2 linked regions of the Antarctobacter heliothermus genome follow. The protein of the gene in region 1 interacts with the protein of each later gene in a pairwise test. Links are inferred from orthologs where the notes say so. Each region holds a gene or a part of one and is shown on either strand. Other genes may lie near its edges.

What was found.
Region 2: the proteins of ccmE (region 1) and ccmC interact in binary tests that used the Escherichia coli proteins (3 or more experiments, as listed by UniProt). The link is inferred for Antarctobacter heliothermus from one-to-one orthologs.

Annotation. Positions count from the first base shown.
Region 1 is NZ_CP022540.1:2,950,676-2,965,856, forward strand. Bases 6,841-9,828 are described here. They hold ccmE (cytochrome c maturation protein CcmE), read left to right. Parts: upstream 6,841-8,106; coding sequence 8,107-8,550; downstream 8,551-9,828. Other genes in these bases: argC (N-acetyl-gamma-glutamyl-phosphate reductase), read left to right, coding at 6,867-7,895; ANTHELSMS3_RS14120 (sensor histidine kinase), read right to left, coding at 8,554-9,828. Also shown: ANTHELSMS3_RS14085 (indolepyruvate ferredoxin oxidoreductase family protein), read left to right, coding at 1-3,270; ANTHELSMS3_RS14090 (lysophospholipid acyltransferase family protein), read left to right, coding at 3,381-4,277; murI (glutamate racemase), read left to right, coding at 4,310-5,122; ANTHELSMS3_RS14100 (hypothetical protein), read right to left, coding at 5,238-5,870; ANTHELSMS3_RS14105 (DUF3592 domain-containing protein), read right to left, coding at 5,885-6,628; more of ANTHELSMS3_RS14120, read right to left, coding at 9,829-9,873; eno (phosphopyruvate hydratase), read right to left, coding at 10,050-11,324; ANTHELSMS3_RS14130 (DMT family transporter), read right to left, coding at 11,496-12,368; ANTHELSMS3_RS14135 (glucokinase), read right to left, coding at 12,480-13,439; ANTHELSMS3_RS14140 (GH1 family beta-glucosidase), read right to left, coding at 13,459-14,781; ANTHELSMS3_RS14145 (substrate-binding domain-containing protein), read right to left, coding at 14,791-15,181. UniProt on the Escherichia coli protein: Heme chaperone required for the biogenesis of c-type cytochromes. Transiently binds heme delivered by CcmC and transfers the heme to apo-cytochromes in a process facilitated by CcmF and CcmH.
Region 2 is NZ_CP022540.1:3,833,790-3,848,779, reverse strand. The notes cover bases 2,604-5,400. They hold ccmC (heme ABC transporter permease CcmC), read left to right. Parts: upstream 2,604-3,525; coding sequence 3,526-4,275; downstream 4,276-5,400. Other genes in these bases: ANTHELSMS3_RS18180 (c-type cytochrome), read left to right, coding at 5,058-5,400; ANTHELSMS3_RS18185 (DsbE family thiol:disulfide interchange protein), read left to right, coding at 4,420-4,959; ccmD (heme exporter protein CcmD), read left to right, coding at 4,272-4,427; ccmB (heme exporter protein CcmB), read left to right, coding at 2,800-3,456; ccmA (heme ABC exporter ATP-binding protein CcmA), read left to right, coding at 2,604-2,803. Outside these bases: protein translocase subunit SecD, read left to right, coding at 1-9; protein translocase subunit SecF, read left to right, coding at 27-995; ANTHELSMS3_RS18215 (sulfite exporter TauE/SafE family protein), read left to right, coding at 988-1,734; ANTHELSMS3_RS18210 (Mth938-like domain-containing protein), read left to right, coding at 1,744-2,097; more of ccmA, read left to right, coding at 2,189-2,603; more of ANTHELSMS3_RS18180, read left to right, coding at 5,401-5,900; ANTHELSMS3_RS26380 (hypothetical protein), read right to left, coding at 5,922-6,053; ANTHELSMS3_RS18175 (Hint domain-containing protein), read right to left, coding at 6,413-7,348; ANTHELSMS3_RS18170 (Hint domain-containing protein), read right to left, coding at 7,999-8,886; ANTHELSMS3_RS18165 (Hint domain-containing protein), read right to left, coding at 9,133-10,050; ANTHELSMS3_RS18160 (Hint domain-containing protein), read right to left, coding at 10,155-11,225; ANTHELSMS3_RS18155 (Hint domain-containing protein), read right to left, coding at 11,480-12,385; aconitate hydratase AcnA, read right to left, coding at 12,565-14,990. UniProt on the Escherichia coli protein: Required for the export of heme to the periplasm for the biogenesis of c-type cytochromes.

The sequences.
Region 1 (15,181 bases):
ACCGGCTACCGGGGATCTCCGCTGGGGGCGGTCGACCTGCAGATGCGCCGCGCGGAAAAGCTGTTGCGCAGCTCTGACGTCACCTTTCAGGAGGGCCTGAACGAGGATCTGGCCGCCACCGCGATCTGGGGCAGCCAGCAGGCGGAACTGCGCGGTGAGGGTAAATTCGACGGCGTTTTTGGCCTGTGGTACGGCAAGGGCCCGGGGGTCGACCGTTCGGGTGATGCCATGCGCCACGCCAACATGGCGGGCACCTCGCCCCATGGCGGCGTGCTGATGGCGATGGGGGACGACCATACTGGCGAATCCTCGACAGTGCTGCACCAGTCCGAATGGGCGCTCGTGGATGCCTATATGCCGGTGGTCTCTCCTGCAGGGGTGCAGGAAATCCTGGACTACGGCATTTACGGCTACGCGTTGTCGCGGTTTTCCGGTCTTTGGGTTGGCCTGAAAACCATGAAGGACACGATCGAGGCGACCGCCGTTGTGGATGGTCGTCCGGACCGCGTGCAACTGGTGACGCCAGAGTTTGACATGCCTGAGGGCGGCCTGAACATCCGCCTGGGTGATACGCCCCACGCGCAAGAGACGCGGATGATCGACTACAAACGCTTTGCGGCAGAGGCGTTCAGCCACGCCAACAAGATGGACAAGCGCGTGTGGGGTAAACCCGGTGCCAAAATCGGCTTTGTGGCGGCGGGGAAGAACTGGCTGGATCTGCAACACGCGTTGGCGCTGCTGGGTGTCGATGAGGGAGAGGCAGGGCGGTTGGGCATCACCACCTACAAGATCGGTCAGACCTTTCCACTGGATATGCGGGGCTTTCACGACTGGGCCGAAGGGCTGGATCTGATCGTCATCGTCGAGGAAAAGCGTAAGCTGATCGAGATTCAGGTCAAGGAGGCGCTGTTCGACGACAACCATCGCCGCGTCTACGGCTGGTACAAAGGCGGGGCAGGCGGTCTGCATCGCGAGGAACTGTTCCCGACACGCGGCGCGCTGGATCCCACATGGATTGCGCAAAAGCTGGGCGATATCCTGATCGAGGAAGGGCGCGGCACCGACCGCATCAAGGCCGGGCTGACCCAGATCGCCGAGGCTGCGCGCGCCGACAACCTGCCAGAGATCGCGGCACGCCTGCCGTACTTCTGCGCCGGGTGCCCGCACAACTCGTCCACCAAGGTGCCAGAGGGCAGCCGCGCCTATGCCGGGATCGGCTGTCACTACATGGTGCAGTGGATGGACCGCGAGACCACCGGCTTTACCCATATGGGGGCCGAAGGCGCAAACTGGATCGGTGAGGCACCGTTTTCCAAGCGGCGCCATGTGTTCCAGAATCTTGGCGACGGCACCTACAACCACTCAGGTGTGCAGGCGATCCGCGCCGCGCTCGCCGCAGGCACCAACATCACCTACAAGATCCTGTTCAACGACGCCGTTGCCATGACCGGTGGCCAGCCGAATGAGGGCGGCCTGACCCCGCAACGTATCGCGGCCGAGGTCAAGGCGATGGGTGTGCAGCACATGACCGTTGTCTACGATGAAAAAGAGGATGTGGACAAAGCGGCATTCCCTGCCGGTGTGCCGCTGGTCGAGCGGGCCGAGATGGACCGCATCCAGCGTGAGATGTCGGAGAAAGAGGGCGTGTCTGCCATCATCTATGTCCAGACCTGCGCCGCTGAAAAACGCCGCCGCCGCAAGCGCGGGACATTCCCGGACCCTGATCAACGCGTCTTTATCAATACCGATGTCTGCGAAGGTTGCGGCGATTGCGGGGTGCAGTCGAACTGTGTCGCTATCGTACCCGAAGAGACCGAACTGGGCCGCAAGCGTGCCATCGATCAAAGCGCCTGCAACAAGGATTTCTCTTGCCTCAAGGGCTTTTGCCCGTCCTTCGTCACGCTGAAGGGCGCGCAGGTGAAAAAGTCCCCGACCACGGCGCTGGAATTGCCGGACCTGCCGATGCCGCAGTTGCCCACGATTGACGGCACCCATAACATCGTCATCACCGGCGTTGGCGGCACCGGCGTCGTGACCATCGGCGCGGTTCTGGCGCAAGCGGCGCAGATTGACGGCAAAGGCGCCGGTATGATGGAAATGGCGGGCCTTGCGCAAAAGGGAGGCGCTGTTCACATCCACCTGCGACTGGCCGAACAGCCCGAAGACATTTCGGCCGTTCGTGTGGCAACCGGTGAGGCGCACGCGCTGATCGGCGGTGATCTGGTGGTCTCTGCCGGGTCCAAGACTTTGGGTCTGACCAGTACGGGCCGCACCGGCGGGGTGGTCAACAGCCATGAGATCATCACCGGCGACTTTACACGCAATACCGAATTTACCTTGCCGACCGACCAGTTGCGCCTCGCGCTGGAGGCGCGGTTGCAGGGCCGGGTGGCCTTCTTCGATGCCTCGGATCTGGCGCGGGTGACGCTGGGGGATTCAATCTTTTCGAACATGATGATCCTTGGCGCGGCCTGGCAGCAGGGGCTGATCCCGCTGTCGCATCTGGCGATCCTGCAGGCCGTCGACCTGAACGGCGCGGCGGTGGACCGCAACAAGCGCGCGTTCGAGATCGGTCGCTGGGCGGTGACCCATCCTGCTGACGCCCAAACGCTACTGACGCCCAATGTCGTATCGTTGCCCAAGACCGTGGAAGAGCGGATTGCCTATCGCGCCGAACACCTGATTGCTTATCAGGGCAAGGGGCTGGCCAAACGTTATCGCAAGATGGTGGACGGGATCACGGACCCGTCGCTGAAAGAGGCGGTGGCCAAAAGCTATCACAAGCTGTTGGCCTACAAGGACGAATATGAGGTGGCGCGCCTGTTGCTGGACACTCGCGACAAGGCGGCACAGACCTTTGACGGTGATTTCGAGATGTCGTTTCACCTTGCGCCACCGATCCTGTCAAAGACCGGTAGCGACGGCCGCCCGGTGAAGAAACGCTTTGGCGAGGGCATGTTGCGCTGGTTCCGCTTGCTGGCTCGGATGAAAGGGTTGCGAGGTACGCCGTTCGACCCGTTTGGCCGGACAGAGGAACGCCGGATGGAGCGCGCGCTGATCGCCCAGTATGAGGCTGACATGGCGGAATGGCTGCCCAAGGCGCGCCCCGAGACGATGGAGGCGCTGCTGGCGCTGGCCGAACTGCCGTTGCAAATTCGTGGTTTTGGTCCGGTCAAGGCCGCTAATGAGGCCAAGGCCGCCAAACGGCGCGAAGAGTTGCTTTCTGTTCTGCGTCAGGGTGGTTCGCCCCTCAAAGAGGCCGCCGAGTAGGGGGCGCGGCGATCCCGGTCACGAAAGCTTCATGAAGACGTCACAAAATCTGGTCAGAACGGGCGAACCGCAGTAAAATGCTCGAAAGTTCCAGGAAGGATTCAATGCAGATGCCCAATCGGCGTCATATTGCCCGTGACATCTCATACAGCTATTCGGCCAGCACTCGCGGCGGCCGCGCCATGATCAGGCTGATGGAAAACGCCACTGGGCGTTTCGGCCTGATCAAGCGTGCCAAGGGCTATGAAGAAGAAGTGGCCAGAGGCCGCGATTTCTGGGAAGTGATCGTCGAGCGTTACGGTCTGGGTCTGGATGTGATCGGCGGATCGCTGGATAACATCCCCAAGGACGGCCCGCTGATCGTGATTGCCAACCATCCCTACGGCATCCTGGATGGATTGATCATGGGGCACATTCTGTCGGTTGTTCGGGGCGATTTCCGCATCTTGGCCAATAGTGTGTTCCGCAAGGCCGAAGAACTGAACAAGATCATCCTGCCGGTCAATTTCGATGAGTCCAAAGAGGCGATGCAGCAGAACATCGCTACGCGTAAAGAGGCGATGAGCTATCTGGGCGAGGGCGGATGCATCGGTATCTTTCCCGGCGGCACCGTCGCCACGGCTGAACGCCCCTTTGGCAAGCCGATGGATCCGGGCTGGCGGACCTTTACCGCCCGGCTGATCGCCAAGTCCAATGCGACAGTGGTGCCGATCTACTTTGACGGGCACACCTCGCGGCTGTTTCAGCTGGCCAGTCATCTGCACACCACGCTGCGCATGGGCCTGTTGATCAAGGAATTCCGCAAACGGGTCGATACGCCGGTCCGGGTCAGCATCGGCGCGCCGATCCCGCGTGCGGACATCGACGCGCGCGCAAAAGACGCGCGGGCGATGATGGATTTCCTGCGCAAAGCGACGTATGAGCTGTCTCCGACTCCCCTGACGTCTTACGACTACGGGTTCGAGTTCGAAGAGAGGCACAGGGACAAGCTGAAGGCGCGCCACTGACAGACGCGCCACAGGGTTTGAGCGGGGCGCAGATGGCAGTGGGTATCTTTGACAGTGGTCTTGGCGGGCTGACGGTTCTCGACGCGGTGTCGAAACGTTTGCCGGACGTGCCGTTTGTCTATTTCGGCGACAACAAACATGCACCTTATGGGGTGCGGGATGCGGATGATGTCTACAACCTGACCTGTGCAGCGGTGGAACGGCTGTGGGGTGCGGGCTGTGACCTCGTGATCCTTGCCTGCAACACCGCAAGTGCGGCGGCGCTGCGGCGGATGCAGGAAAGCTGGATCCCGCAGGACAAGCGTGTGCTGGGCGTGTTTGTGCCATTGATCGAGGCCCTGACCGAACGGCAGTGGGGCGACAACAGCCCCCCGCGAGAGGTGGCCGTCAAACATGTGGCGCTGTTTGCGACGCCTGCCACGGTGCGCAGCCGCGCCTTTCAACGTGAACTGGCCTTTCGCGCCATCGGCGTCGACGTCGAGGCGCAGGCCTGTGGCGGTTTGGTGGATGCCATCGAAGAGGGCGACATGATCCTCGCTGAGGCGTTGGTACGCAGCCATGTGGACGCGCTGAAACGCAAGATGCCAGAGCCAGAGGCGGCCATCCTTGGCTGTACGCATTATCCGCTGATGCAGGAAATCTTTCAGGACGCGCTGGGGCCGCAGGTGACGGTCTATTCGCAGGCCAATCTGGTGGCCGATGCGCTGGCAGACTACCTTGTACGGCATCCCGGCATGTTGGGCAGTGGCGGCGAAAGCGGCTTTTTGACCACCGGAAATCCGCTGAAGGTGTCGCAGCACGCAACGCAATTCTTGCGCCATAAGATCAGCTTTGACGCCGCCTGATCTGGTTCGGCCCGGATTGATTTTTGCGGGCGATTGGCCTATATTCAAGGACGAAGGAGATCAGACCATGTCTATGAACGGACCACTTCCCCCGATCGTCTGACCCGATGTCCGCCTAGGCATTGGGCCAAATGTCTTGCCGTGGCGGCAACGCACTCACGACCTTGCTGTAGATCGGTTGCGCCTCTGGTGCGGTTTCCATCGCCTGTGACAGGCGTTGGTAGTCGGCCTGCACTTTCTCACCCAAGGCCACCAACGTATCCAGCGCCTGCTTCTTGCGCTCTGAACTAAGGGCTGCAAACTCTGCCGTGGCAAGGTGGGCGTAGTAGCCGTGAAATAGCTGCGAATTGTCAAAAAACCTGTCGCAGGCCACCATCAGTTCGATCTCCAGCCGCCGCCGCACGCCGCGATAGTCGGCAAATGTGGGGTCGGGGGCCTCTGGCGGCACAAAGGGGCGATAGTCCGAAGGACCGGAATCGATCTGGTCCTTGAGGGCGGTGATGCGGCGTGTGTCGATGATGCCCGCCACGCTGCGGTCGTCAAAATCGGCATGGATCAGGATGTCGACCAGAACCTCTTCAAGATGCTCTTGCCGATCGTCATTGTCGCGCCGTCTTTGCCGCCAATCCGCCATGGTTTGCAGGACGATCTTGCTCAGCCAACCCAGAACACCCACCAGAGAGGTGATCGCCAGCAAAAGTAGCGCGCCGGTGATACTGCGGGTGTCGCCCGCAAACAGCGATTGCAACCACGTCACCCCGTTCAGCCCCGCGCCCCGGGGCGTTCACCCACGTCACCGGACCACCAGGCGCGTTTGATGCCCTGGTAGACGGTGATCTTGTCCCCCGCCCGAAAGCCGTTCAGCTGTTCTTCCTTGTAGGCAAGGCTTTCGCCGGACCGCCCGCTGTGCTCTTCCCATGTCAGGCGATATCGGTAGCGGTTGTTGACACGGTAATTGGTCGCCTTGGTTCCGGTGACAGTTGCAGTCTCCCGCGCGCCATAGCGCCGCGCGCGCACCGCGGCGACCGCCTTGCGGGCCGGAAACCACATCGCCACCAGTGCCGCGATGCCAAAGACCAGCGCGATCCACTGTGTAATCACCGAAGCTGTCCGGTTTTCGCCGCGGCTGACCTCGATCCGGTCGGGTTCGCTTTCCAGATACCAGATGGGAATGCGCGTGTTGATGGCTGTCTTGTGATAGATGCCAGAACCAACAGATCGGTTCAGCTCTACCGGCAGGTTCCGGTTGGTTTCGAATTGCAGCACAAAGTAGTAGGTGACTTCGCGGTCGCCATCGCTGTCGGTGGTGACGGTCTGGTACTTGTCCAGAACCAATGCCTCTGCCTCCCGTCCCTCGGTGTCAAAGCGGTGCGCAAGGTTCAGCGAAAAGGTGCTGAACAGCGTCAAAAAACCAAGAAACGCGAGAAAGATAAGCGTTATCCAGCCGCCCATCCGCCAGAAGAGCCGTAAGAGGGGAACGGGTTTGTCGTCTGCCACCTTTGCCATGGCGGCATATTGGCGAGGACGAACCCGGCGATCAAGCAAAAGCCCGTATGTATTCCGCATTGATCGCAACAAACTGGCCCGCTATATCAAGGGCAAAGGAGCCTGTTCATGTTCGCGTATCCCGCCTTGCGCCTGCGACGATGATCCATCCGCTGCCCGGTGACGGGCGGCCGCTCTTGCTTTGCCATCAATAACCGCGCCCGCGGTGCTCCGCGCGCCATCCCTTGCAGGTGATCCCATGACCCATTCCATCGCCATCATCGGCGCCTCCGGCTATACCGGGGCCGAGCTGATCCGGCTGATTGCCACCCATCCGTCATTTGAAATCAAGGCCTTGGCCGCCAACTCCAAGGCGGGGCAGAGCCTTGCACAGGTCTTTCCCCATCTGCGACACCTAGATCTGCCCGATTTGGTGACGTGGGAGCAGATCGACTTTTCGCAAATCGACCTGTGTTTTTGCGCCCTCCCACACAAGACCAGCCAAGAGGTGATCTCGCAACTGCCGAAAACGGTGAAGATCGTCGATCTTTCGGCGGATTTCCGGCTACGCGACCCGGCGGACTACGAAAAATGGTACGGCAACCCGCATGCGGCGGTCGAGACCCAGAAAGAGGCGGTCTATGGCTTGACCGAGTTCTACCGGGACGACATCCGCGCGGCTCGGCTGGTGGCCGGGACCGGATGCAACGCGGCGACGGGGCAGTATATCCTGCGTCCTTTGATCAGCGGTGGGGTGATTGATCTGGACGAGATCATCCTTGACCTGCAATGCGGGGTTAGCGGGGCAGGGCGGTCGCTCAAGGAAAACCTGCTGCACGCGGAATTGAGCGAGGGCACCAACGCCTATGCGGTCGGCAGCACCCACCGCCATCTGGGTGAGTTCGATCAGGAGTTTTCGGCCCTAGCGGGGCGTCCGGTGCAGATCCAGTTTACCCCGCACCTTGGCCCGTTCAATCGTGGCATTCTGGCCACCGGCTATCTGCGTGGTGATCCCCAGGCGGTTCACGCGGCGCTGGTTACCGCCTATGCGGATGAGCCTTTCATCCAGGTGTTGCCGTTTGGCGAGACGCCCTCGACCCACCATGTGCGGGGATCGAATTTCTGCCACATCGGCGTGGCCGGAGACCGGCGTCCGGGGCGGGCGTTGGTGGTGGCCGCGTTGGACAACCTGACCAAGGGCAGCTCTGGCCAAGCCTTGCAGAACGCCAATCTGATGCTGGGTGAGAATGAAACCGCCGGTTTGATGCTGGCGCCCTGTTTCCCCTGATCCAGCTGCGCGCGAAGGTCGATTTGCGCTCTGGTGACGCAAACTATCAGGGGGCGATGCCCCCTGAACACCCCGCCGGGCGTCTGCAATCCAAGGACGACCCAGCAAAGCCGGGGCGCGGCAAATTGCGCAGCCCCCTCCCCAAGGCGCGCGGCTGGGTCTATATTGCTGCGGTAGCTTGTCGGCGCACTGAAAGAGGTCCTCCATGGCGATGAAATCCCTCAAGAAACAACGCCGAATCCAGATCATTGCTTTGGCGGTCGTGGCTTTGACTGTTTCGACGGTTTTGATTGCGACTGCGATGCGGGACGGGATCAACTTTTTTCGCTCCCCCAGCCAGGTTATGGAAGAGCCGCCTTCACCGGCAGAGGTGTTCCGCATTGGCGGATTGGTCGAAGAGGGGACATTGATCCGGGGAGACGGTGAACAGATCCGCTTTAGCGTGACCGATGGCGGCGCGACGGTGCCGGTGATCTATACTGGCGTGCTGCCGGACCTGTTCGAAGAAAATCAGGGCATGGTCGGCACCGGGCGCTATGTCGATGGCGTGTTCGAGGCGTCCGAGATCTTGGCGAAACACGATGAGACTTACATGCCCAAAGAGGTGGTCGATGCGCTGAAAGCGCAGGGTATCTATCAGGACCCCGACAGCTAGGCGCTAGATGTCGTTGTCCCGCGCCTCAGCAAGGAACAGCACCACCCGCAGTCCACCGCCCGCGCCGTGTTCCAGTTTCAGTCCGCCCCCGGATTGGCGCGTGAATCCTGCCACGGCGGACAGTCCCAGCCCGCGGCCCTCGTTTGGTGGTTTGGTCGAGTAGAACGGCTCTGCCAACAGGGCAAGAGCCTCGTCACTGACGCCCGGGCCGTCATCCTCAAGGATCAGTGCGACATAGGGCGGTGACGTGTCAGGCGGTGGATCAAGATCGCCGGCGGTGGCGCGCCGTTCCGCGCGAATGCGGAACTGGCCCGATCCGGATGTGGCCTCTTGCGCGTTCAGGCCCAGTTGCATCACGGAGGCGCGCAACGCATAGCTGTCCACCCGCACCACCAATGAGTCTGCGGGCGGCACGACCTCTACCGTCATGTCGGATTTCAGAACATCCGTCAGCGCCTCTCCCAGATCAAACAGGGCGCTGTTCAGCGGCAGGTCCGACGGCATCAGCCGTGTCCGTCCGCTGGTGGCCAGAAGGTGTCGCACGGTTTGCGCCGCACGCGCCGCCGCTGTGCGGCTTTCACGGATCGCTGCGGCGCGGTCATCCGGGTTTTCCAGCGTCTCAAACAGGTCGAGGTTGCCAAGGATCACCGTCAGGTCGTTGTTGAATTCATGCGCCACGCCACCGACAAACTGACTCAACGTGCGCGCCTTTTCCGCCGCCGCCGTCCGTTGTCGCGCCGCGCGCAACTCTGTCTGGAGTTTCCAGCCAGAAATCTGCGAACCGATGTAGTAGCCCAGCACCGCCAATGCCATGAACCCTACGGTGAAAATCTCAAGTCCGCTTTGCAGCCGGGGGATCAGGATCAGCACAAGGGCAAGCGCCAGAACAGCGATCATGCAGCAATCGACGACGACCAGCCCAAGTTCCCGGTACGGACGCTGTAGCGTGTAGAGCGCCAGACCAACCAGACCCACGGCTCCGGTAAAGGACAGACTGGGCGAGAAATCCGCCGCCAATAGATAGAGCGGCATGGACATGAAACAGAGGCCGGAAAAGCCATAGACCGTCAGTGCGGCCATGTAGCGAAGCTGCGCATGACCTGTCCCGGATCGAACGAGCAACACCGCCAGACCGCTTTCCAGCAGCGCATAAAGCACGCCCCAGGCAAGGGCATGGTGACCCTCCATGTTCAGAGCCAAAACCGCGATGGCCACCAGCATGATGCCATAGCGCACGACCGTCTCTCCGAACGCGCCATATTCCGCCCGCCGTATAGCGGCAAGTCTGGTTGCGAAACTGTCGTGAGGCAGGGTCCGGGCCATTTGTTTGGGTGTAGCCTTTTGCGACGGCTGCACAGGAAGCCGACCGATACATAATACACGCGTCAAGTTACGGGTTTTCAGGCAGGCCGTCACTTGGATTGCCAAACGTCTACCCAAAAGTATAGAACCGCCCCAGAATAAGGGCGGTTCCTGCAACGTGTTGAAACTAAAAGGAGTTAGCGTAGGATGGATTTGCCCGCATAGGTTGCGGTGTCTTCCAGCATCTCTTCGATTCGGATCAATTGATTGTACTTTGCCAACCGGTCGGAACGGGCCAAAGAGCCGGTCTTGATCTGTCCGCAATTGGTGGCAACGGCGAGGTCCGCAATGGTCGCATCCTCGGTTTCGCCAGAGCGGTGGGACATGACGTTGGTCATGCGGGCGCGATGGGCCATTTCCACCGCTTGCAGCGTTTCGGTCAGGGTGCCGATCTGGTTGACCTTGACCAGCATCGAGTTGGCACAGCCTTTCTCGATCCCCATGGCAAGGCGTGCAGGATTGGTCACGAACAGGTCGTCGCCCACCAGTTGCACTTTGCCGCCAATTTTGTCGGTCAGCAGTTTCCAGCCTTCCCAGTCGTCCTCGGAACAGCCGTCCTCAACCGAAATGATCGGGTAGTCGGCACAGAGCGCGGCAAGATAGTCGACGTTTTCAGCGATGCTGAGCGATTTGCCTTCGCCCTTCATCTCATACTTGCCGTCCTTGAAGTATTCGGTCGCGGCGCAGTCGAGGGCCAGATAGATATCTTCACCCGGCTTGTAGCCAGCCTTTTCGATGGACTTCAGGATAAAATCCAACGCGTCGCGGGTGGATTTCAGTTCGGGGGCAAAGCCGCCTTCATCGCCAAGGCCGGTGGACATGCCCGCCGCCGACAGTTCGCCCTTCAGGGTGTGGAAAACTTCAGAGCCCATGCGGACCGCTTCGCGGATGTTCTGTGCCGCGACCGGCATGATCATGAATTCCTGAATGTCGATCGGGTTGTCGGCGTGTTCGCCGCCGTTGATGATGTTCATCATCGGCACGGGCAGAGTGCGCGCCGAGGTGCCGCCGATGTAGCGGAACAACGGTTGTTGGGTGAAATCCGCGGCGGCATGGGCCACGGCCAAACTAACGCCCAAAATGGCGTTGGCCCCCAGACGGCCCTTGTTCTCTGTGCCGTCGAGTTCAATCATGGCAAGGTCGATGGCAACCTGTTCGGTGGCGTCAAAGCCAAGGATCGCCTCGGCGATCTCACCGTTGACGGCGGCGACGGCCTCCAGCACGCCCTTGCCCTTGTAGCGGGCCTTGTCGCCATCGCGCTTTTCAACGGCCTCATGCACGCCGGTGGATGCGCCCGAGGGCACAGCGGCGCGGCCGACAGAGCCGTCCTCAAGCGTGACGTCGACCTCGACGGTGGGGTTGCCGCGGCTGTCAAGGATCTCGCGCGCGTGAATATCGATGATGGTGCTCATGGGTTTTGTCCCTCGGGGCTGTAGGTCCTGGCCATCTCTTAGCAGCAGCGGAGGGAAAGTAAACGTGACCGATAGCGCTAACGACGCTTTGTGGGCGAAGGTTGCGCTATCAGCGCAGCGGGCTGGATGCCGACGGGCCTGCTGCCAGCCCGGCGGTGCTGCCGCATGGCATCAGGCCAGCGCACCCGCCCGTGCCAGTCGTCTTTCACGCACAAAGGTATATAGCCCTGCCGCAAGGATCAGCGCCGATCCGGCGATGGTCCAGAAATCGGGGCGGTCGCCAAAGATCACCACGCCCAGCCCGGCGGTGAACACCAGCCGTGTATAGCGAAAGGGGGCCACGATGGATGCGGGCGCCATCCGCATCGCCTTGGTGATCGCCAAGTAACCGGACGTTGTCACCACCACGGCCCCGAGGATCGGCCAGATCGCCTCTGCGCCAAAGTTGGAGGCGGCCGACCCCGTGACCCAAAGTGCGATCCCGGGCAACATCGTCACCGCAAATCCCCAGGTCGAAATGGCTAGCGCCGGGACCTCGGGCGGCGAAAGGCGCGTGACCAGATCGCGCGCGGACAAACCTGCAATCCCCATGACCGCAAACAGCTCCCACCCCGAGAAACCCGCGCCGAACGGGCGAATGACCATCAGCATTCCGACAATGCCAACCGCCACTGCCATCCAGCGACGCCAGCCCACCTGCTCTTTCAGGAACAGTGCTGCCCCCAGCGTGACGATGAGCGGTCCGGCCTGAAGGACTGCCGCAAAGACGGGCAGCGGCACATACTTCAGGCCAAAAACCAGCCCAATGGCACCGATGATCTCAAAGAAATTGCGCAGCAGGATCATCGGATGCAATGCCGCGCGTGTCCAAAGGCGAACCCGCATGATCTGTGCGAGGCCAATGAACAGGATGGTGCCGCCAAGGCCGACCAGCGTCAGAACCTGCCCGACGGGCGCAGCCATAGTGGCCAGTTTGAAAAACACATCCGTACCGGCAAGCAGCGCCATTGAAAGGATCATCAGGGAGATGGCGCGCAGGATCATGCGAGCGCCTGAACAGGGCAGGTCATCAGGTCGGCTTTCGGTGATTGTCGGGTCCGAAGGGGTATCGCCTGCCGTCCGGGTGCGGGCAAGCGGAAAGGGCCTGTCGGTGCTTTACCGCGCCGTCAGTTCCGCCAGATGCGCGGCACATCCCCGAAGCGCCGCGTAGTCGTCGGTGACCAGATCCACAGGGAATTGCGTCATGTAGGCGTTGAACCGACCCTTGTCGGCAAATGCCCCGGCAAAGCCAAGCGTGCGCAGGTGCGGCCCAATATGCCGGACGACGCCACCCACAAGGAAGATTCCGCCAAAGGGCAGGGTGGTCAGGGCCAGATCGCCGGTGTAGCGCCCTAGAATCTGGACAAACAGGCGCGCGGCGCGCTGCGCGCGTGGCTGACCTGTCTCGAACCCGGTCATGACCTCAGCGGCGGACAGCGGAACCCCGACGCCTTCATCGTGGCAAACCCAAGCATACAACCGTTCAAGGCCGCGTCCCGACAGCACGTCCTCGACCCCCGGCTGACCATGATGCTCTGCGATCCAGTCAATCAGGCGCAGCTCTTCGGCGGTGCGGGCCAGCAACGAAATATGGCCTGCCTCTGCCGGGGGGACCATGGTGCGGCCTGCTTGGGTGTAGACGGGCACCGCGTTTAAGCCAGTGCCGACATTGACCACCAGCCGAACCGCGTCTTTGGCTGCCGTGCGACCGGTCAGCACGGGCGATAGGCTGTCATGACCAAGGTGCGCCACCGCAAATCCCTGTGCCTGCAGGTCGTTCAGGACCGCGACCCGCGCCGCGCCGGTTTCGGCCCGCAGGGACGCGGCGTCGACCGTCCAGTCAAGGTTGGTCAGCGTCCCAACCCCGTCATGGACCGGGCCGGCCATGTCGACGCAGACTGATGCGGGCGTCACCTGCTGCGCGCCCAGATAGTCGCCAAGGATCGGGCCGATGCCCGTGTTCTCGGCATTGCGGTACCGTTGGATCGTGTCTTCAAGGATTTTGCCATCGCGGCTAAGGGCGACTCGCGTGTTGGTGCCGCCGATGTCGGCGACAACAGAAAGTTCTTGAGTCATGGCGGCGGCCTTTCGGAGATCAGGACTTCAGGGCGTGGGCGAGCGCGTGATACGATGCCTTGGGCGTGCGTACCAGCGTGTCAAAGTCCACATGGACCAGCCCAAAGCGTTTTTCGTACCCCAAGGCCCATTCGTAATTGTCCAGCAGCGACCAGATGAAATAGCCATTCAGTGGCACGCCCTCTGCGATGGCCCGTTTGACGCTGTCCAGATGGGCGTCCAGATAGGCGCTGCGGTCCGGGTCATCGACGTTGGTCCCGGTGAGAAGGTCGGGCGAGGCCATGCCGTTTTCGGTCACGAATAATGGCAGGTCGCCGGTATACTCGCGCGCGGTGCGGGTCAAAAAATTGTACAGCCCGTCGGGAAAGATCTCCCAATCCATAAAGGTCTTGGGTAGTGGGCCTTCGACGTCGCGATAGTCGGGCCAGGGCTGACCGGCGGGCGCAATCAGCTTGCGGGTGTAGTAATTCAGCCCGCACCAGTCCAGCGGTGCCTGAATGGTGGGGAAATCGTCCTGCCAGCCGGTGGGCAGGTGCGGCTCCAACCCCTCCAGCGCCAGTGCCGGGTATTCACCCTTGAAGACACCGCCAAGAAACCAGCGATTGTAGATCGCGTCATAGCGGTCGGCCGCCTTGCGCGCCTCGGCGCTGTCGTCCGCCGGGTCGGCCCATTCAAAGTTGAAGACACCACCAAGGTTGCCCATGCCCAGACCGCGCATCGTCTCTATCGCGCGGCCATGTGCCAGCAGGACATGATGCATGGCCCGGGCGGCGGCGCGGATGTCGCGCAGGCCGGGGGCGTGATGGCCCTCAAAGTGGCTGAGCCAAGCGACGCACCAGGGCTCATTGATCGGGGCGACTGAGAACATCCGGTCGCCGATGCGGGACATGACGACCTCTGTGTAATCGGCGAACCATTCGGCGATGTCGCGGTTGCGCCAGCCGCCCATGTCCAGCAGAGGCGAAGGCAGTTCCCAGTGGTACAACGTGGCGCATGGCTTGATCCCGCGGTCCAGCATGGCATCGGTCAGTCGGTCGTAGAAATCCAGACCCTCAGCGTTGACCGGACCGCGCCCCTCGGGCATCACCCGCGCCCAGCTTAGCGAAAAGCGGTAGCAGTCGAACCCGGCGGTGGACACAAGGTCCAGATCTTCCTCGTATCGGTGATAATGATCGCAGGCGCGCGCGCCGTTTTCGAACCGGACCACATTGCCGGGTGTTGCGGCGAAATCATCCCATTGGGTGCGACCCGCGCCGCCAAAGCCGTGACCCTCGATCTGGTAGCTGGATGTGGCGGTCCCAAAGAGGAAATCCTTGGGAAAATCAGAGCGCTTGTGTCGCATGGATAACCCTTATTGCGCGGGGCCGGTGGAACTGCCGATAATCAGTTCGGCTTCCATCAGCTGTGTCAGGTGCGGGGAGCCGGGATTGCGGATCAGGTGCAGCAGCATTTCCGCCGCCTTGGCTCCGGCGCTGCGGACAGAGGACCGTGTGGCGGTAAAGATCGGTACGTCGTGGCCGTTCTTGAGATAGCCAAGATCGTCGTCATGGGTGATCACGGAGACGTCGCGACCCATCTGCAACCCGGCCTCGTGGATGGCGCGGCGCACTCCAATGGCGGTGATCATCGAGGACACCAGAAAGGCGGTCGGGGGGGCAGAATCGCGCAGCATGTCGCGGGCGCTGCGATAGCCGAAGACTTCAGTCATTTCGTCAGACCGCATCAACGTCGGGTCGGCGGCG
Region 2 (14,990 bases), 890 kb from region 1 along the record:
GAAGTATAAAGGGGGCTCGTCCTGACATGCGCCTGAAACTGGTTCCCGAACAGACAAAGTTCGATTTCTTCTCTCGCCCGGCGCTATGGCTTGGCATTTCCGCGATCATGATCGTGCTGGCGCTGGCAAGTTTTGGCCTGCGCGGCCTGAACTATGGCATCGACTTTCGCGGCGGTACGACCATCCGCACCGAAAGCACACAAGTTGTCGACGTGGCAGCCTATCGCGCCGCTCTTGGCGCGCTGGAGTTGGGCGATGTGGTGATCTCTGAGGTGTTCGATCCGAACTTTCGGGACGATCAGAACGTCGCCATGGTCCGCATCGGCGCTCAGGACGGCGAAGAGGCCGTCAGCACCGATTTGATCGAAGAGGCGCGTCTGGCATTGGCCGAGGTGGCGACGGACATCAAGTTCGTCTCGGTCGAATCGGTGGGGCCCAAGGTGTCGGGCGAATTGATCCGAACGGCCGCCATCGCGGTGACCTTGGCCATCGGGGCGGTGCTGATCTATGTCTGGCTGCGCTTTGAATGGCAGTTCGCCGTGGGCGCAGTGGTGGCGTTGGTGCATGACGTGGTGCTGACCATCGGCATCTTCTCCGAGCTTCAGATCCGGTTCGATCTGGCGATCATCGCGGCCTTGCTGACCATCGTGGGCTATTCGCTGAACGATACGGTGGTGGTGTTTGACCGGGTGCGTGAGAACCTGATCAAGTTCAAGTCGCTGACATTGAAAGACGTGCTGAACCCGTCGATCAACGAGACGCTCAGCCGGACGTTCATGACCTCTGTCACCACGCTGTTGGCGCTGATCGCGCTGTTTGTGCTGGGTGGCGACGTGATCCGCGGCTTTGTCTTTGCGATGATCTGGGGCGTGATCGTGGGCACCTATTCGTCGATCTTTGTGGCCTCGACCATCCTGTTGCGTCTGGGCGTCAAGCGCGACTGGTCCAAGCCGGTGGACACCACCGGAAACCAGTTCGGCGATATTGATGCCTGACTTATTCAGCCTGGCCCCGGAGGGGCTGGGCTGGCTGATCGCCGCAGCATTTCTGGGCGGTCTGGTGCGTGGCTTTTCCGGCTTTGGTACGGCCATGGTGTTTTTGCCCGTGGCCGCACCGATTTTGGGCCCATTTGGGGCCATCCTTGCCCTGACCATCATGGATCTCTTCGGGCCGCTGCCCAATCTGCGGCAGGCTTGGGGATCGGTCGAGAAATCGGATCTGTGGCGTCTGCTGACGGGCTGTGCGCTGGCCTTGCCTGTCGGCCTGTGGATGTTGACGCGGGTCGAGCCTGAGGTGTTTCGCTACGCTGTCAGCTTTGTGTCGCTGGGCATGGTGGCGGTGTTGCTGCTGGGCCTGCGCTATCGCGGAACGGTGCGGCGCGGAATGGTCGCGGGCATTGGGGCGGCTGCGGGGCTGCTGGGCGGCGTTGCAGGTATTCCCGGTCCGGTCGTCATCCTGTTCTACATGTCACGGCCGCTGCCGGTGGCGGTGATCCGCGCGACAATCCTGCTGTTTCTGGTCTTTTTCGACATCCTCATCGTGGGGTACATGACGGGCATGGGCCGGGTCACAGCGTCGGGCGCGGCGCTGGGTCTGGTTCTGGCGGTGCCGAATGTACTGGGCAACGTGCTGGGTGGCTATCTGTTTCAACCGGAACAAGAGAGACTGTATCGCGCGGCGGCCTATGTGCTGATCGCGCTGGCGGCCTTGTCTGGCTTGCCGGTTTGGGGGTAGGAGAGGGCCATGCGACTGAATGAGATCACCTATACCAACGCCGTGCCGGTAGATGGCTACGGCCCGGGCTTTTTCCGCGTTGGCGGGGTGGCCCATGAGGGGCCGCTGCTGGTCTGGGACCGGGGCCGCGCCGATTGGGGCGGGTTGGACGATGTCGAGACGCTGCTGAGCATGGCGGGGACGGTGGATGTCCTGTTCATCGGCACGGGGGCCGAAACGGCGCATCTGCCCGCCGGTCTGCGCGCGCAGCTGGAAGAGGCGGGGCTGGGCGTGGACGCGATGAACTCGCCTTCGGCCTGCCGCACCTACAACGTCCTGTTGAGCGAGGGGCGGCGGGTGGCGCTGGCCGCGCTGCCGGTCTGATCCGGTCGGACAGTCGTTTTGGCGCGGGCATGGCGTCGCGGAGGCGGCTTGGCCCTTTTGCGGCGGCGCGGGCTGGGCTAAGCCAAATGCCATGGAATTGACGGCAAGCAATCTGATGGTGGCGCGGGGTGGTGTGCCGGTTCTGGAGGGGGTCAGCTTTGCACTGGCGCCCGGTCGGGCGCTGGTGCTGCGCGGGCCGAATGGCGCGGGCAAGACCACGCTGTTGCGCACCGTGGCCGGATTGCAGCCTGCCATGCAGGGCGAGGTGCGTGGTGCGGGCGAACGCATCGCCTATGCCGGCCATGTCGACGGGCTGAAAACCATGTTGAGCGTATCGGAGAACCTTGATTTCTGGGCGCGGGTCTTTGGCAGTTCCGGCATCGACGCGGCACTGTCGGCCTTCAACCTTGTGGCGTTGCAGGACCGGCTGGCTGGGACACTGTCAGCAGGCCAGAAACGGCGGTTGGGGCTGGCGCGGTTGATGGTCACCGGGCGGCCCGTCTGGGTTCTGGATGAGCCGACCGTGTCGCTGGACGCCGACTCTGTCGCGCTATTCGCCGGGGCCGTGCGTGCGCATCTGGGGCAGGGCGGGTCGGCATTGATGGCCACCCATATCGACCTTGGCATCCCCGAGGCGGATGTGTTTGACGTCGCCCCCTATCGCGCCAAACCGCGCGCTGCCGTGCAGGACGAGGCGTTTCTGTGATCGCGCTGCTGACACGGGACTTGCGGCTGGCGGTGCGGGCGGGCGGCGGTTTTGGCCTTGGCCTTGCCTTTTTCCTGATCGTTACCGTGCTGGTGCCATTTGCCGTTGGCCCGCAAACCGACCTGCTGACGCAAATCGCGCCGGGGGTGCTGTGGATCGGCGCGCTGCTGGCCTGCCTGCTGTCGCTGGACCGGATCTTTGCGCTGGACTGGGAGGATGGCAGCCTTGACCTGCTGGCCACAGCGCCGCTGCCGATGGAGGGGATCGTCACCGTCAAGGCGCTGGCCCACTGGATCACCACCGGGTTGCCGCTGGTGCTGGCGGCGCCGCTGCTGGGCGTGCTGCTGAACCTTGCCGGGCCGGGCTATCTGTGGCTGTTTGTCAGTCTGGCGTTGGGCACGCCCGCGTTGTCGGTGATCGGCACCTTTGGCGCGGCGTTGACTGTGGGGCTGAAACGCGGCGGGCTGTTGATGTCGCTGCTGGTGCTGCCGCTGTATGTGCCGACGTTGATATTCGGGGCCGAGGTTGCGCGGCGTGGCGCAGAGGGGCTGGCCGTGCAAACACCGCTGTTGATGTTGGCGGGTATCAGTTTCGGGGTCGCGGCCCTGCTGCCCTTTGCCAGCGCGGCTGTCCTGCGGATCAACCTGCGGTGAGTGTACCAGTGTCGTATTGCGCCCGCGCGATATTTGCGCTGTAACCCCGTGAAAGGGAGGCCATAGGCCATGTCGATCTGGGAATACGCCAATCCGGTCAAGTTCATCCGCACCGCGGATGTGCTGTTGCCCTGGGTGACGGCGGCGGCTGCGATTTGTCTGGCTGTCGGATTGATCTGGGGCTTTTTCTTTACGCCCGAGGATTTCCGGCAGGGGTCCACGGTCAAGATCATCTATCTGCATGTGCCTGCCGCCATGATGGCGATCAATGCGTGGATGATGATGCTGATTGCCTCTCTGATCTGGATTGTGCGCCGCCACCATGTCAGCGCCTTGGCCGCCCGCGCTGCGGCCCCCATTGGCGCTGTCATGACGTTGATCGGCCTTGTCACCGGCGCGATCTGGGGGCAGCCGATGTGGGGCACTTGGTGGGCATGGGATCCGCGCCTGACCGTGTTCCTGATCCTGTTCCTGTTCTACCTTGGCTATATGGCGCTGTGGGAGGCGATCGAGGACGACGATACCGCCGCCGACCTGACCTCGATCCTGTGCCTAGTGGGATCGGTCTTTGCCGTGCTCAGCCGGTACGCGGTGCAGTTCTGGAATCAGGGCCTGCATCAGGGGTCATCGGTGCTGCGCGCGGGGGCTGTGACCGGCGCGGACACCACCGAAAAGGTCAGCAACGTCTATTTCATTCCGCTGGCGGTGTCTGGCGTCGGTTTTGTCCTGCTGTTCGTGGCGCTGGTGTTGTTGCGCACCCAGACGGAAATTCGCGCCCGCCGGGCGCGCGCGCTACTGGCACGGGAGCGGATGGCATGATGCCAGAACTGGGGAAATACGCGTTCACGGTGCTGGCGTCCTACGGGGTGTCCCTGCTGCTGTTGCTGGTGCTGGTGGTTGCCAGTGTCCGGCGCGCCCGCAAGGTGCGGGCACATCTGGAACGTATCGAGGAGCGTCAGAGAAATGGCTAAACTATCTCCGCTGATGATTGCGCCGCCGCTGATCTTTGCCGGTATCGGGTTGATGTTCTTTCTGGGGTTGGGGCGTGACGGCAAGGACCGTCTCGATTCGATGTTCGAGGGCAAACCGGCGCCCGCGATGACCGATGTTGCCTTGACCGGCTATGACCCCATCACGCCAGAATTGCTGGCCGGAGGAGAGGTGACGCTGGTCAATTTCTGGGCCAGCTGGTGCCCGCCGTGCCGCGCCGAACATCCTGTTCTGTTGCAGATGCAAAAGGACGGGGTGCGCATTGTCGGCGTCAACTTCAAGGATCAGGCAGGCAACGCGGTCAAGTATTTGACAGATGACGGCAATCCGTTTGCTGCGGTGGCGTTTGATCCGGCTGGCCGCACGGCGATTGACTGGGGCGTGACCGGCCCGCCAGAGACCTTTATTCTGGATGGTGACGGCACGGTGGTTTTCAAGTTTGTCGGGCCGCTGGTTGGCTCTGACTATCAACAGCGGTTTGTGCCCAAGCTGAACGAGGCGCTGGGACGCTGAAAAGATTTCCCTGAGAGACTTCTTTGAGAGGCGCTATTCTCGACCTTGCGTACGAGTCGAAGCGGTTTCCACAAAGAATTTTTTTCAGGGAGGGAAAGATGATTTCCAGATTAGCCGGACTGAGCCTAGCGCTTGCTGTCGGCGGCACACTTGCCCATGCCGACCCCAGCCTGGAACGCGGTCGCTATCTTGTCGAAGGACCGGCAGGTTGCGGCAATTGCCACACCCCTTTGGGCCCCCAAGGCCCGATGATGGAACAGAACCTTGCCGGACGGCTGGTTGACAAGAACCCGGCGTTTACCGCGATCGCACCGAATATCACACCTGCGGGCGCTGTGGCGGATTGGTCGGATGTGGAACTGGCAAAGGCGATCCGCGAAGGACTGCGCCCGGACGGGTCCATCATCGGACCGCCGATGCCGTTTGCCATGTATCGCGGATTGTCGGATGACGACGTGATGAGCGTTGTGATGTATCTGCGCACGGTGCCCGCGGTCGATGGTGATCCGGGCAAGAGCACCTACGCCATCCCGCTGCCACCCGCCTATGGCCCGCCCATCGACAGCGTGCCGCAGCCGGAAGAGGGGGTGAGTGTCGCCTATGGTGCGTACCTTGCCGGACCTGTGTCCCATTGCATGGAATGCCATACCCCGATGGGTGAAAGGGGGCCGATGCTGGACACCCAGCTGGGGGCAGGCGGGTTTGAGTTTCATGGACCTTGGGGGGTGTCGGTGGCGGCCAACCTGACCCCGCATGAGGACGGTTTGGCGATCTACACCGATGCAGAGCTGCGGGACATGATCACCAAGGGGCTGCGTCCGGACGGCGCGCAGATGACGCCGCCGATGCCCTATGGCTATCTGGCCGGGATGACCGACGATGATCTGTCGGCCATCATCTTGTACCTGCGCAGCCTGCCGCCGCTGCCTGACGCCGGCTGAGGTCGCAAGTTGGGCGCGCGTTCAGTGTTCGCAGACCTTCACCGTTGCTGCGGGGGCTGCGCAATTGTGTTCGCCTGAATCCTGCCCGGCATAGGCGCCGATCACAGCCAGCATCAGCAGGGCCGCAGCCTGCAAAAGTGTTAGGGTTCTCATAGTCCTGCCTCGTTCTTTCTTATGCCCAAGACATGGGGTCACGAGATTAATTTACAGGGGGAACTTGCGGGCGCGAAGGTCAGGAAAACCGCCGGTGAGGAGGATTTGCGCGAAAGTGGGCCGCTCTGCAGTGAAGTCAGGCGCTTTCTTGCCTGACTTTGATCGGCTCCTGAATCCAAGTGGGGATTTGTCTCTTCTGGGGGAGTGCCTCTGAGGATTGGCACTGGATACCAAGTGTCGCTGTTTCCCGTTCTTTTCCCGAATTACGAAAAGCGAACGGGCCTTGCCAACGAATGGCAAGGCCCGTCAAATTCTCAACTATCTGTGTCCTGCTCAAGCGGCAAAGACATTAACTTTGATCAGGCACACGCACTTAGTTCGACGTCTGCGTAGTCAAGATCAAGCCGTGCCTTCAGTTCCGGGGGCAACATGCGGCGCGCGGATACGCGTGGCTTATCCATTTCCGCAATGACGTGCTCAGCGCCGATCAGTTCAACGAACTCATCGTAGTTGTCGAACTTTTTGCGCTCGGCGTAGTCGATGAAGGTTTCGGCAGCCGCGCCGTTGGCCAAAATCTCTTGATGGCCCTCGGTTTCGATATGGTAGACCGTGAACTGCATCTCGAGTTCCGATGTCGGGACGAATGAAACAGTCGTCCCATTGACCAAAGCCGAGGCGTTTACCAAGTACCCATCAAGGCTGAGACCGTGATCGGCGGTCAAAGTCAGGTCGCTGTGCGGCAGGCCTGAACCCAGCGCGCCGGCGGAGATGCGCACCATCTGTTTGGACGCTTCGCCAAACATCTTGTTCAGCGTTTGGCGTCCGATCCATTTGACAGCGGTTTCTTTGCCGTCTGCAGTCAGGATCGTGTCGCCGATGGTCAGGTCCTGAACCTTGCGTTCCCCGTCTGGGCCAGCGATCAGCGTGTCTGCGGCAAAGCAATATGCGTAGGCACCAGCGTCATCCAATTCGAACGTCATTGAAACACCGGCACCGACTGGAGTGCCATTTGGGAACCAAAGATAGGTGCTACCCGATGCGTTGAACATAACGAAGTCTTGCGGGTCGATAATACCCAGCAAGGAGGCTGTTCCGTTGCCAACGTAATCGATTGTATCACCATTAAACGTAGTGACGCCATCGTCGGTTTGCTCGAAAGAGTCGTTGGCGTCGACTACGACCGCCGGGCTTTGCGCGCTAAGGTCGGAAAGCAGCGTTGTGGTCGAACCGCCCAAGCTAAGTGATAGCAGGCCGCCGTCGAACTGATAGACGTCGGAAAGATCGATACTGGACATATAATACAGTCTCCTGATGTTTATGCCTTTGGGGAGGTGCCTGCGTCGAAATAACTAGACGCAGCGCAAGGCATGATTCATGGGTGCGCTCGAAAGAAGGTTTTCTTCAGAGCTGAATGTGATTTGATTGCTCGCTTGTCTCGGTGGGCTTTTGAACACGAAGCAACACGCAGAAAACAAACAGAAAAGGTTGATAACTTCACGACATCAACCTTAGAGAGTCTCCTTTTGTGCAGTTGTTCTTGGCGGGCGGATCATGTCCAATCTGCGAGGAAAGTGTTAATAAAGGATTAACGGTCGTTAAATGTTGTGTCGCAAATGTGGCTTTGGGCGAGGTGCCCCACCCGCTGTTCGGATTCGATTTCCGATTGGCGCTTTCGGGCCTCGACCGCATTGTTGATGCCAATGCGAGATCGCTATTTAAAAAGGCAAAATAAAAAATGTGCAGGCAAGACGTTCTATCGATGAGCCACTCTGCAGCATAGTGGATGGCTCATCCCAGATGAGCGTGAATCGTGTCACGTTTCCCAACAGCTGTTGAGATCTCTACCACCACGCTTTGGGGAGAGCACGAATTTCAGGAGCGTGACCTTTATCAGGTCGTCTGGCGCGAAGTCGGACACCTCACGGGAAGGGAAACCCTTTGACAGTCAGGAAGCAGACGCAAGATGATCCGCCGCTGTGATCCCCAACCTTTCTCTGGTCGCATCGGGCAAATGGCGAGCGCTGGAAATGCGCGGGCGGTCCATTTCCGGGATGATCCGCTCACAGCTGCATAGCTCGAGGTATTCGCCGAAATTGTCAAAGGCACGACGGTCGCGGTAGTCGATGAAGGTCTCTGCAGGCGCGCCATTGGCGAGGATGACGTCATGCGCGTCTGTCTCGACGTGATAGACCGTCAGCCTGTCAGGAAGTTCCTTCACAGGGACAAAATCGATGGTCGTGCCATTGATCAGCGCAGAGGCGTTGACCACAAGCCCATCGATGATAATGCCATGATCGGCGGTCACCACCAGATCAGCCAGAGGCAGGCCGTCGCCCAAAGCGCCCGCACGGATGCGTACGGGCAGGTGCTTGGCGGAGCAGAACAAGGGTCTGTAGCTGAGATGCCCCAACCATTTCACGGCGACGTCGCGGCCATCGGCGGTGCGGATCTGGTCACCGGTTTGCAGGGTCTCGACGGGAACGTCGCCCGCAGGCGTGGCGATCAGGGTGCCTGCTGCGAAACAGGCATTATTGAATGTTTCACCGGGAGTATACGATAGGGTCGGCGGCACAGTGACGGGTGCCTGATCCATCAAAATTGTGAAATACGTCGGAGCCTCTTGATAGGAGAAGACCGGCCATGTGATGCCGTCGACAACCGCCGTGCCCTGAAAGACCATAGTGAGGGCGCCGGCCACATAGAAATGGGTGTCGCCGGTTTCAAAGGTTGTGTCCGCGTCGCCATCGCTGATGGTCTCGACGAAATTGTGTACTGGACCCTCGAAGGAGCCGCTATTGTAGGTGATGGCGTGTGTTGTCGAGAAACTGCCCATGCTACTCTCTCTCTAACTATTCGTTTATTTTGCGTGAAGAAATGAACGCTGTATGTTGATAGGCGAAAATCCAAGCACACATCAATCTATATCTCGGTCAGTCCCGCTTGGCGTGCAGTCAAGTGCGCTAAAAAAACTAATGTCGGGACATGGGTTATGTCAGGGGGCACCCGCTTAGGGGGAGTGTCTGCAACGCCAGTGGCAGTGGTTTCAAAGATTGCTTGCTCGCTGTGTTTTAAGAGGCCCCTATGCGGACTTGGCAAGATCCAAAAGGGGCGCGCTGATCTTCAGCTTGTCGCAGATCGACTGTGGCAAGAGCCGTGCCGATGAAATTCTCGGCCGGTGCATCTCGGGAATGATCCGCTCGGCACCGTAGAGGTCGAGGTATTCGTCGAAATTGTCAAACGCACGGCGGCCGCGGTAGTCGATGAAGGTTTCCGACGGCGCACCATTGGCGAGGATCACGTCATGCGACTCTGTCTCGATGTGATAGACGGTGAAGCTGTCGGGCATCTCGGCCAGAGGCACAAAGTCGATGCCGTCGCCGTCGACCAGAGCGGATGCATTGATTACGAGCCCGTCAAGGATCATGCCGTGATCTGCGGTCACAGTCAGGTCGCTGTAGGGCAGGTTGCCGCCAAGGGCACCGGCGCAGATGCGGACCATCGCGGTCTTCGGTCCGGCAAACCGGGACTGCACAGTCTGACGCCCGATCCATCGAACGGAAACAGGGTTGCCCGCAGCGTTCAGGACGGCGTCACCGATTGCCAGGGCTTCTACGGCGCTTTCCCCTGTTGGCGTAGCGATCCGCGTGCCTTCGGCAAAGCACAGGGTGAACGGGCTGGTATCTGACCCAAGATCGGCGACCGTCCCATATGTTGCCTCTGGGAGGTGGACGCCCAACACAAAGACTGCGCCTGTGAAGTTTTCGAATATGGGGTACGATTCCCCCATGTATTCAATCTGGCCCTGATAAATGACACCTTGCGCGGGATTCGGCGAAAACACCATCTGGATGCCGCCTTCGCCATCCGTGAATTGATTGTCGTCAATTGCGCCGTCGGACACCGTGACGGTATCGTTCCATGTTGAATTTGCGTTAAAATTTCCGTCCGATCCGTAGTTGGTGTATTGAACGATCGGGCTGAGAACATAATCGGCCATGAAGGTCACTTTCTGTACTAAACTAAACTTATACTCCAGTATGCGCGGCAGACTTTGTAAACTCAAGGTTAATGGGCCGGTGGTCAGTCTGGATCAGGGACAGTCTAGCCGATCAATCGGTCCTCGTATGGCGCGATCTGGTGCCCTAGCTGCTTGTCCTCCGCGTTTCCCAGTTTTTGGCGGATCATGTCCGGCAGCATTCGTTGGGTATTGATCCGGGGCGACGGCATTTCCGGGATGATACGCTCACAGCCGTAGAGATCGAGGTATTCGGCATAATTGTCGAACGCATGGCGACCGCGGTAGTCGATAAAGGTCTCTGCGGGCGCGCCATTGGCAAGGATCACGTCATGCGCCTCTGTCTCGACGTGGTAGACGGTGAACTGCTCGGGCAATTCCGCCTGAGGCACAAAACCGATGCTGTCGCCGTTGACCAGCGCGGAGGCATTGACGACCACTCCGTCAAGGATCATTCCGTGATCGGCGGTTACGGTGAGGTCGCTGTGGGGCAGTCCATCGCCCAAGGCTCCGGCGCGCAAGCGCACTGGCTGCGCCTTGCTGCCTGAGAACGACTTGTGAATGATCTGCCGACCGATCCATCTGACCGGCACCACCCGCCCATCAGCGGTCAAGATCGGCTGTCCGATCCGGAGGTCTTCGACGGCACTTGAACCGCCAGGCGTGGCGATGGTGGTTCCAGCCAGAAAACAGGCAGGTTCAATGAGTAGGGGTAGAGACGTGCTGGTCTGGTTCCAGAATTCTATTCCGTTCAAAAGGATCGCATCTGCGCCGAAGAAGTCAAAGTTGTTGTCGAAGAGGATCAGGAACTCGAACTCGATAGAAAAGGATGGATCAGCGCCGAAAATGAACCCGGTCTGGTTTCCGATGGACGAAGAAAAATCTTTTGTTCCATAATAATAGGCAGAGGCGGTGTAGACGTCGGCCCCCGAGCCGCCGGGGTCCGGGCCTTGGTTCACCGGGGTCAGACCCGCTGAGATCCATTCCGGTGGGGGAATAAAGTCGAGTTGCGTCAGTGTGATCTCGTCGCCGGGCAGGATCGAACCGTCGTCGATCAGTGCAGTAATCTCGACGTCAAAATTGATGGGGTTGGCAGAGGCTGGAGTATTCTTGGGGCCGATGCCGACTTGCGACTCAAAATGGAAAGTTGTCGGCATGATTTCTTGTCCCTCGAAATAGATTAATGCCGATCAACACGCCCAAAGGTTAACGATAAGTCAAGCAACTTGGTTTAACGCAGGTCTGGCACAGCGCATCCGATCAACCAAAAAAGGGGCGCCGAAGTGCCCTTTTCACAAGTGTTCAACCGGCTCATTCTGCCGCGAACGATGCTTTCGCCGGAGGGCGCAGAACGTAAAGGTACACGCCGCCGTGTTCGATTCAGTCCACCGGATTCGCGGTCTTGATCCGGTCAGGCAAGGCGGGCCAAGTCGGGGGCCATTGAGGCGTCGGCAGGTTCCAAACGGTTCCGGATCTGCTGCGGCAACATGCGCCGGGATGAGATCCGAGGGCGCGCCATCTCGGGGATGATCCGCTCGAGGCCGTAGAGATCGAGGTATTCCTCGAAATTGTCAAAGGCGCGGCGGTCGCGATAGTCGATGAAGGTCTCCGACGGCGCACCATTGGCGAGGATCACGTCATGCGCCTCTGTCTCGACATGGTAGACGGTGACCTGTGCGGGGAGATCGGCCAGCGGCACAAAGTTGATGCTGTCGCCGTTGACCAGCGCGGAGGCATTGACGACCACTCCGTCAAGGATCATGCCGTGATCAGCAGTCACGGTCAGGTCGCTGTAGGGCAGGCCGCCACCAAGCGCGCCTGCACAAATACGGACAAGCTGTTGTCTGGGGCCGGCAAACAGGCTGCGCAGGGTCTGGCGGCCAATCCATCTGACGGGCACGGGTCTGGCCGCAGCGGTCAGCACGGTGTCCCCGATGGTCAGGGTCTCGACAGGGACGTCGCCGGAGGGTGTCGCGATCAAGGTTCCGGCGGCAAAGCAGTAGGTGTAGCTTGGGTCGCTGGAGGCATTCACAACGCCGGGCCCAAGTGTCGGGTTGTTTGACGCCACATAGGCGGCGGACCCGTCGAACAGCACCGGGTCGCCGTCAACGGTCAGGCCGATCAGCTCATAGGGGCCGCTGGCCAAAACGCTGGACACCGTCCAGGTGACATTGTCGCCCACGGCGGTGGAGGTGTCGTTGACGCCATCCGCCCCGTCGCTGACGGTCGAGGATATGGCATTGGGGCCTTGCAACTGGTAGTTGCCCGATCCGTCGACGCCGCCGACGGCAAAGATATGGGTAAAGGTTTCGGACATCTGGAAACTCCGGCTGAGACAAATGCTGCATAGGGTTATGGCCGAGAGGTTAGCGGCGGTTCCGCCCGGGAACCAGTGGTTTATCAAATCGGGGACGACAAACGAAATGGGCCGCTGTTCCAAAGGAACAGCGGCCCATAATCCATTTTAGTTCAGAGAGTTACTCTGACGCGATGACCTTACGACTTGGCCAGATTGCGCAGCACATAGTGCAGCACGCCGCCGTGTTCGATGTATTCCACCTCGATGGCGGTATCGATCCGGCATTTCAGCGTGATCTCCTTGGTCGATCCATCCGCCATGGTGATGGTGCAGGGCACCTCTTGCAGCGGTTGGATGGTATCAAGGCCAGAGATCGACACCGTTTCATCCCCGGTCAGGCCAAGCGATTTGCGGGTGTCGCCGCCGGTGAACTCGAACGGGATGACGCCCATGCCGACTAGGTTGGAACGGTGGATACGCTCAAACGATTCCGCGACGACCGCCTTGACGCCCAGCAGCGCCGTGCCTTTGGCCGCCCAGTCGCGCGAAGAACCCGCGCCGTACTGCTCGCCACCGAAGATCACCAGCGGGGTGCCAGCGTCCTTGTAGGCCATGGCCGCGTCGTAGATCGAGGTCTGGTTGCCGTCCGGGCCTTTGGAATAGCCGCCCTCGACGCCGTCCAGCATCTCGTTCTTGATGCGGATGTTGGCAAAGGTGCCGCGCATCATCACCTCATGGTTGCCGCGACGCGAGCCGTAAGAGTTGAACTCGCGCTGGGGCACCTGACGCTCGGTCAGGTATTTGCCCGCCGGGGTGGTGTCCTTGAACGATCCGGCCGGAGAGATGTGGTCGGTGGTGATCATGTCGCCCAGCAGGGCCAGAACACGCGCGCCATTGATGTTGGTGATCTCGCCTTTTTCCTTGGACATACCTTGGAAATACGGCGGGTTCTGGATGTAGGTCGAGGTCGACGGCCAGTCATACGTTTCCTGTTGAGGAACCTCGACGCCCTGCCATTTGTCGTCGCCTTTGAAGACGTCCGCATATTTGGACTGGAATGCCTCACGCGTGACGGTTTCCTGCACCAGATCGGCCACTTCCTTCGTGGTCGGCCAGATGTCTTTCAGGTAGACGTCGTTTCCGTCCTTATCCTTGCCCAGGCTGTCCTTGGTGATGTCGACGTTCATGTCGCCCACCAGCGCGTACGCCACGACCAGCGGCGGCGAAGCCAGATAGTTGGCGCGCACGTCAGGCGAAATGCGGCCTTCAAAGTTGCGGTTGCCGGACAGGACCGAGGTGCCGATCAGATCATTGTCGTTGATGCATTTGGAGATTTCCTCGGCCAGCGGGCCGGAGTTGCCGATGCAGGTGGTGCAACCGTAGCCAACGAGGTTGAAACCAACCGCGTCCAGATCCTTTTGCAGGTCCGCCGCCTCAAGATAGGCGGAGACCACCTGCGAACCCGGCGCCAACGACGTCTTGACCCACGGCTTGCGCGTCAGGCCAAGGGCCGCTGCCTTGCGGGCAACCAGACCGGCGCCGATCATCACATAGGGGTTCGACGTGTTGGTGCACGAGGTGATCGAGGCGATCACGATCGAGCCGTCATGCAGCTGGTAGCCGTGCTCGTCGGTCTTGACGTAGCCGCGCTTATGGTGGCCTTCGTCGCCCGGAATGTCGGTCGGCTCGGGCGCGCCGCCTTCACCTTCCCAGCGGACTTCTTCCTTGGGAGTGGCGTCCTCACCGGAGCGGATGCCCTTGACGTATTCGCCAAAGGCGGTCGCGGCGGCGTCCAGCGCGATGTAGTCCTGCGGCCGCTTGGGCCCGGAAATCGCGGGCACGATGGTGCCCATGTCCAGTTCCAGCGTGCTGGTGTAGACCGGATCGTAATCCGGGCCGCGCCAGAAACCGTTTTCCTTGGCATAAGCCTCGACCAGCGCGATGCGATCCTTGTCGCGGCCGGTGTTGGTCAGATAGCGCAGGGTTTCGTCGTCAATCGGGAAGAAGCCGCAAGTGGCGCCGTATTCCGGGGCCATGTTGGCGATGGTGGCGCGGTCCGCCAGCGGCAGGCTGTCCAGCCCTTCGCCATAGAATTCGACGAACTTGGACACGACGCCGTGGGCGCGCAGCATCTCGACAACCTTCAGCACAAGGTCGGTGCCGGTGGTGCCTTCGAGCATCTTGCCGGTCAGCTTGAAGCCGACAACCTCGGGGATCAGCATCGAGATCGGCTGACCCAGCATCGCGGCCTCGGCTTCGATGCCGCCAACGCCCCAACCCAGAACGGCCGCGCCGTTGACCATGGTGGTGTGGCTGTCAGTGCCGACCAGCGTGTCGGGGTAGGCCACGGTTTCGCCGTTCTGGTCCTCATCGGTCCAGACGGTTTGGCTGAGGTACTCAAGGTTCACCTGGTGGCAGATGCCGGTGCCGGGGGGCACAACGCGGAAGTTGTTGAACGCGTTCTGGCCCCACTTGAGGAACGTGTAACGCTCCATGTTGCGCTCATACTCGCGGTCCACGTTCATCTGGAAGGCGCGCGGGTTGCCGAATTCGTCGATCATGACAGAGTGGTCGATGACCAGATCGACCGGGTTCAGCGGGTTGATTTTTTGCGCGTCGCCAC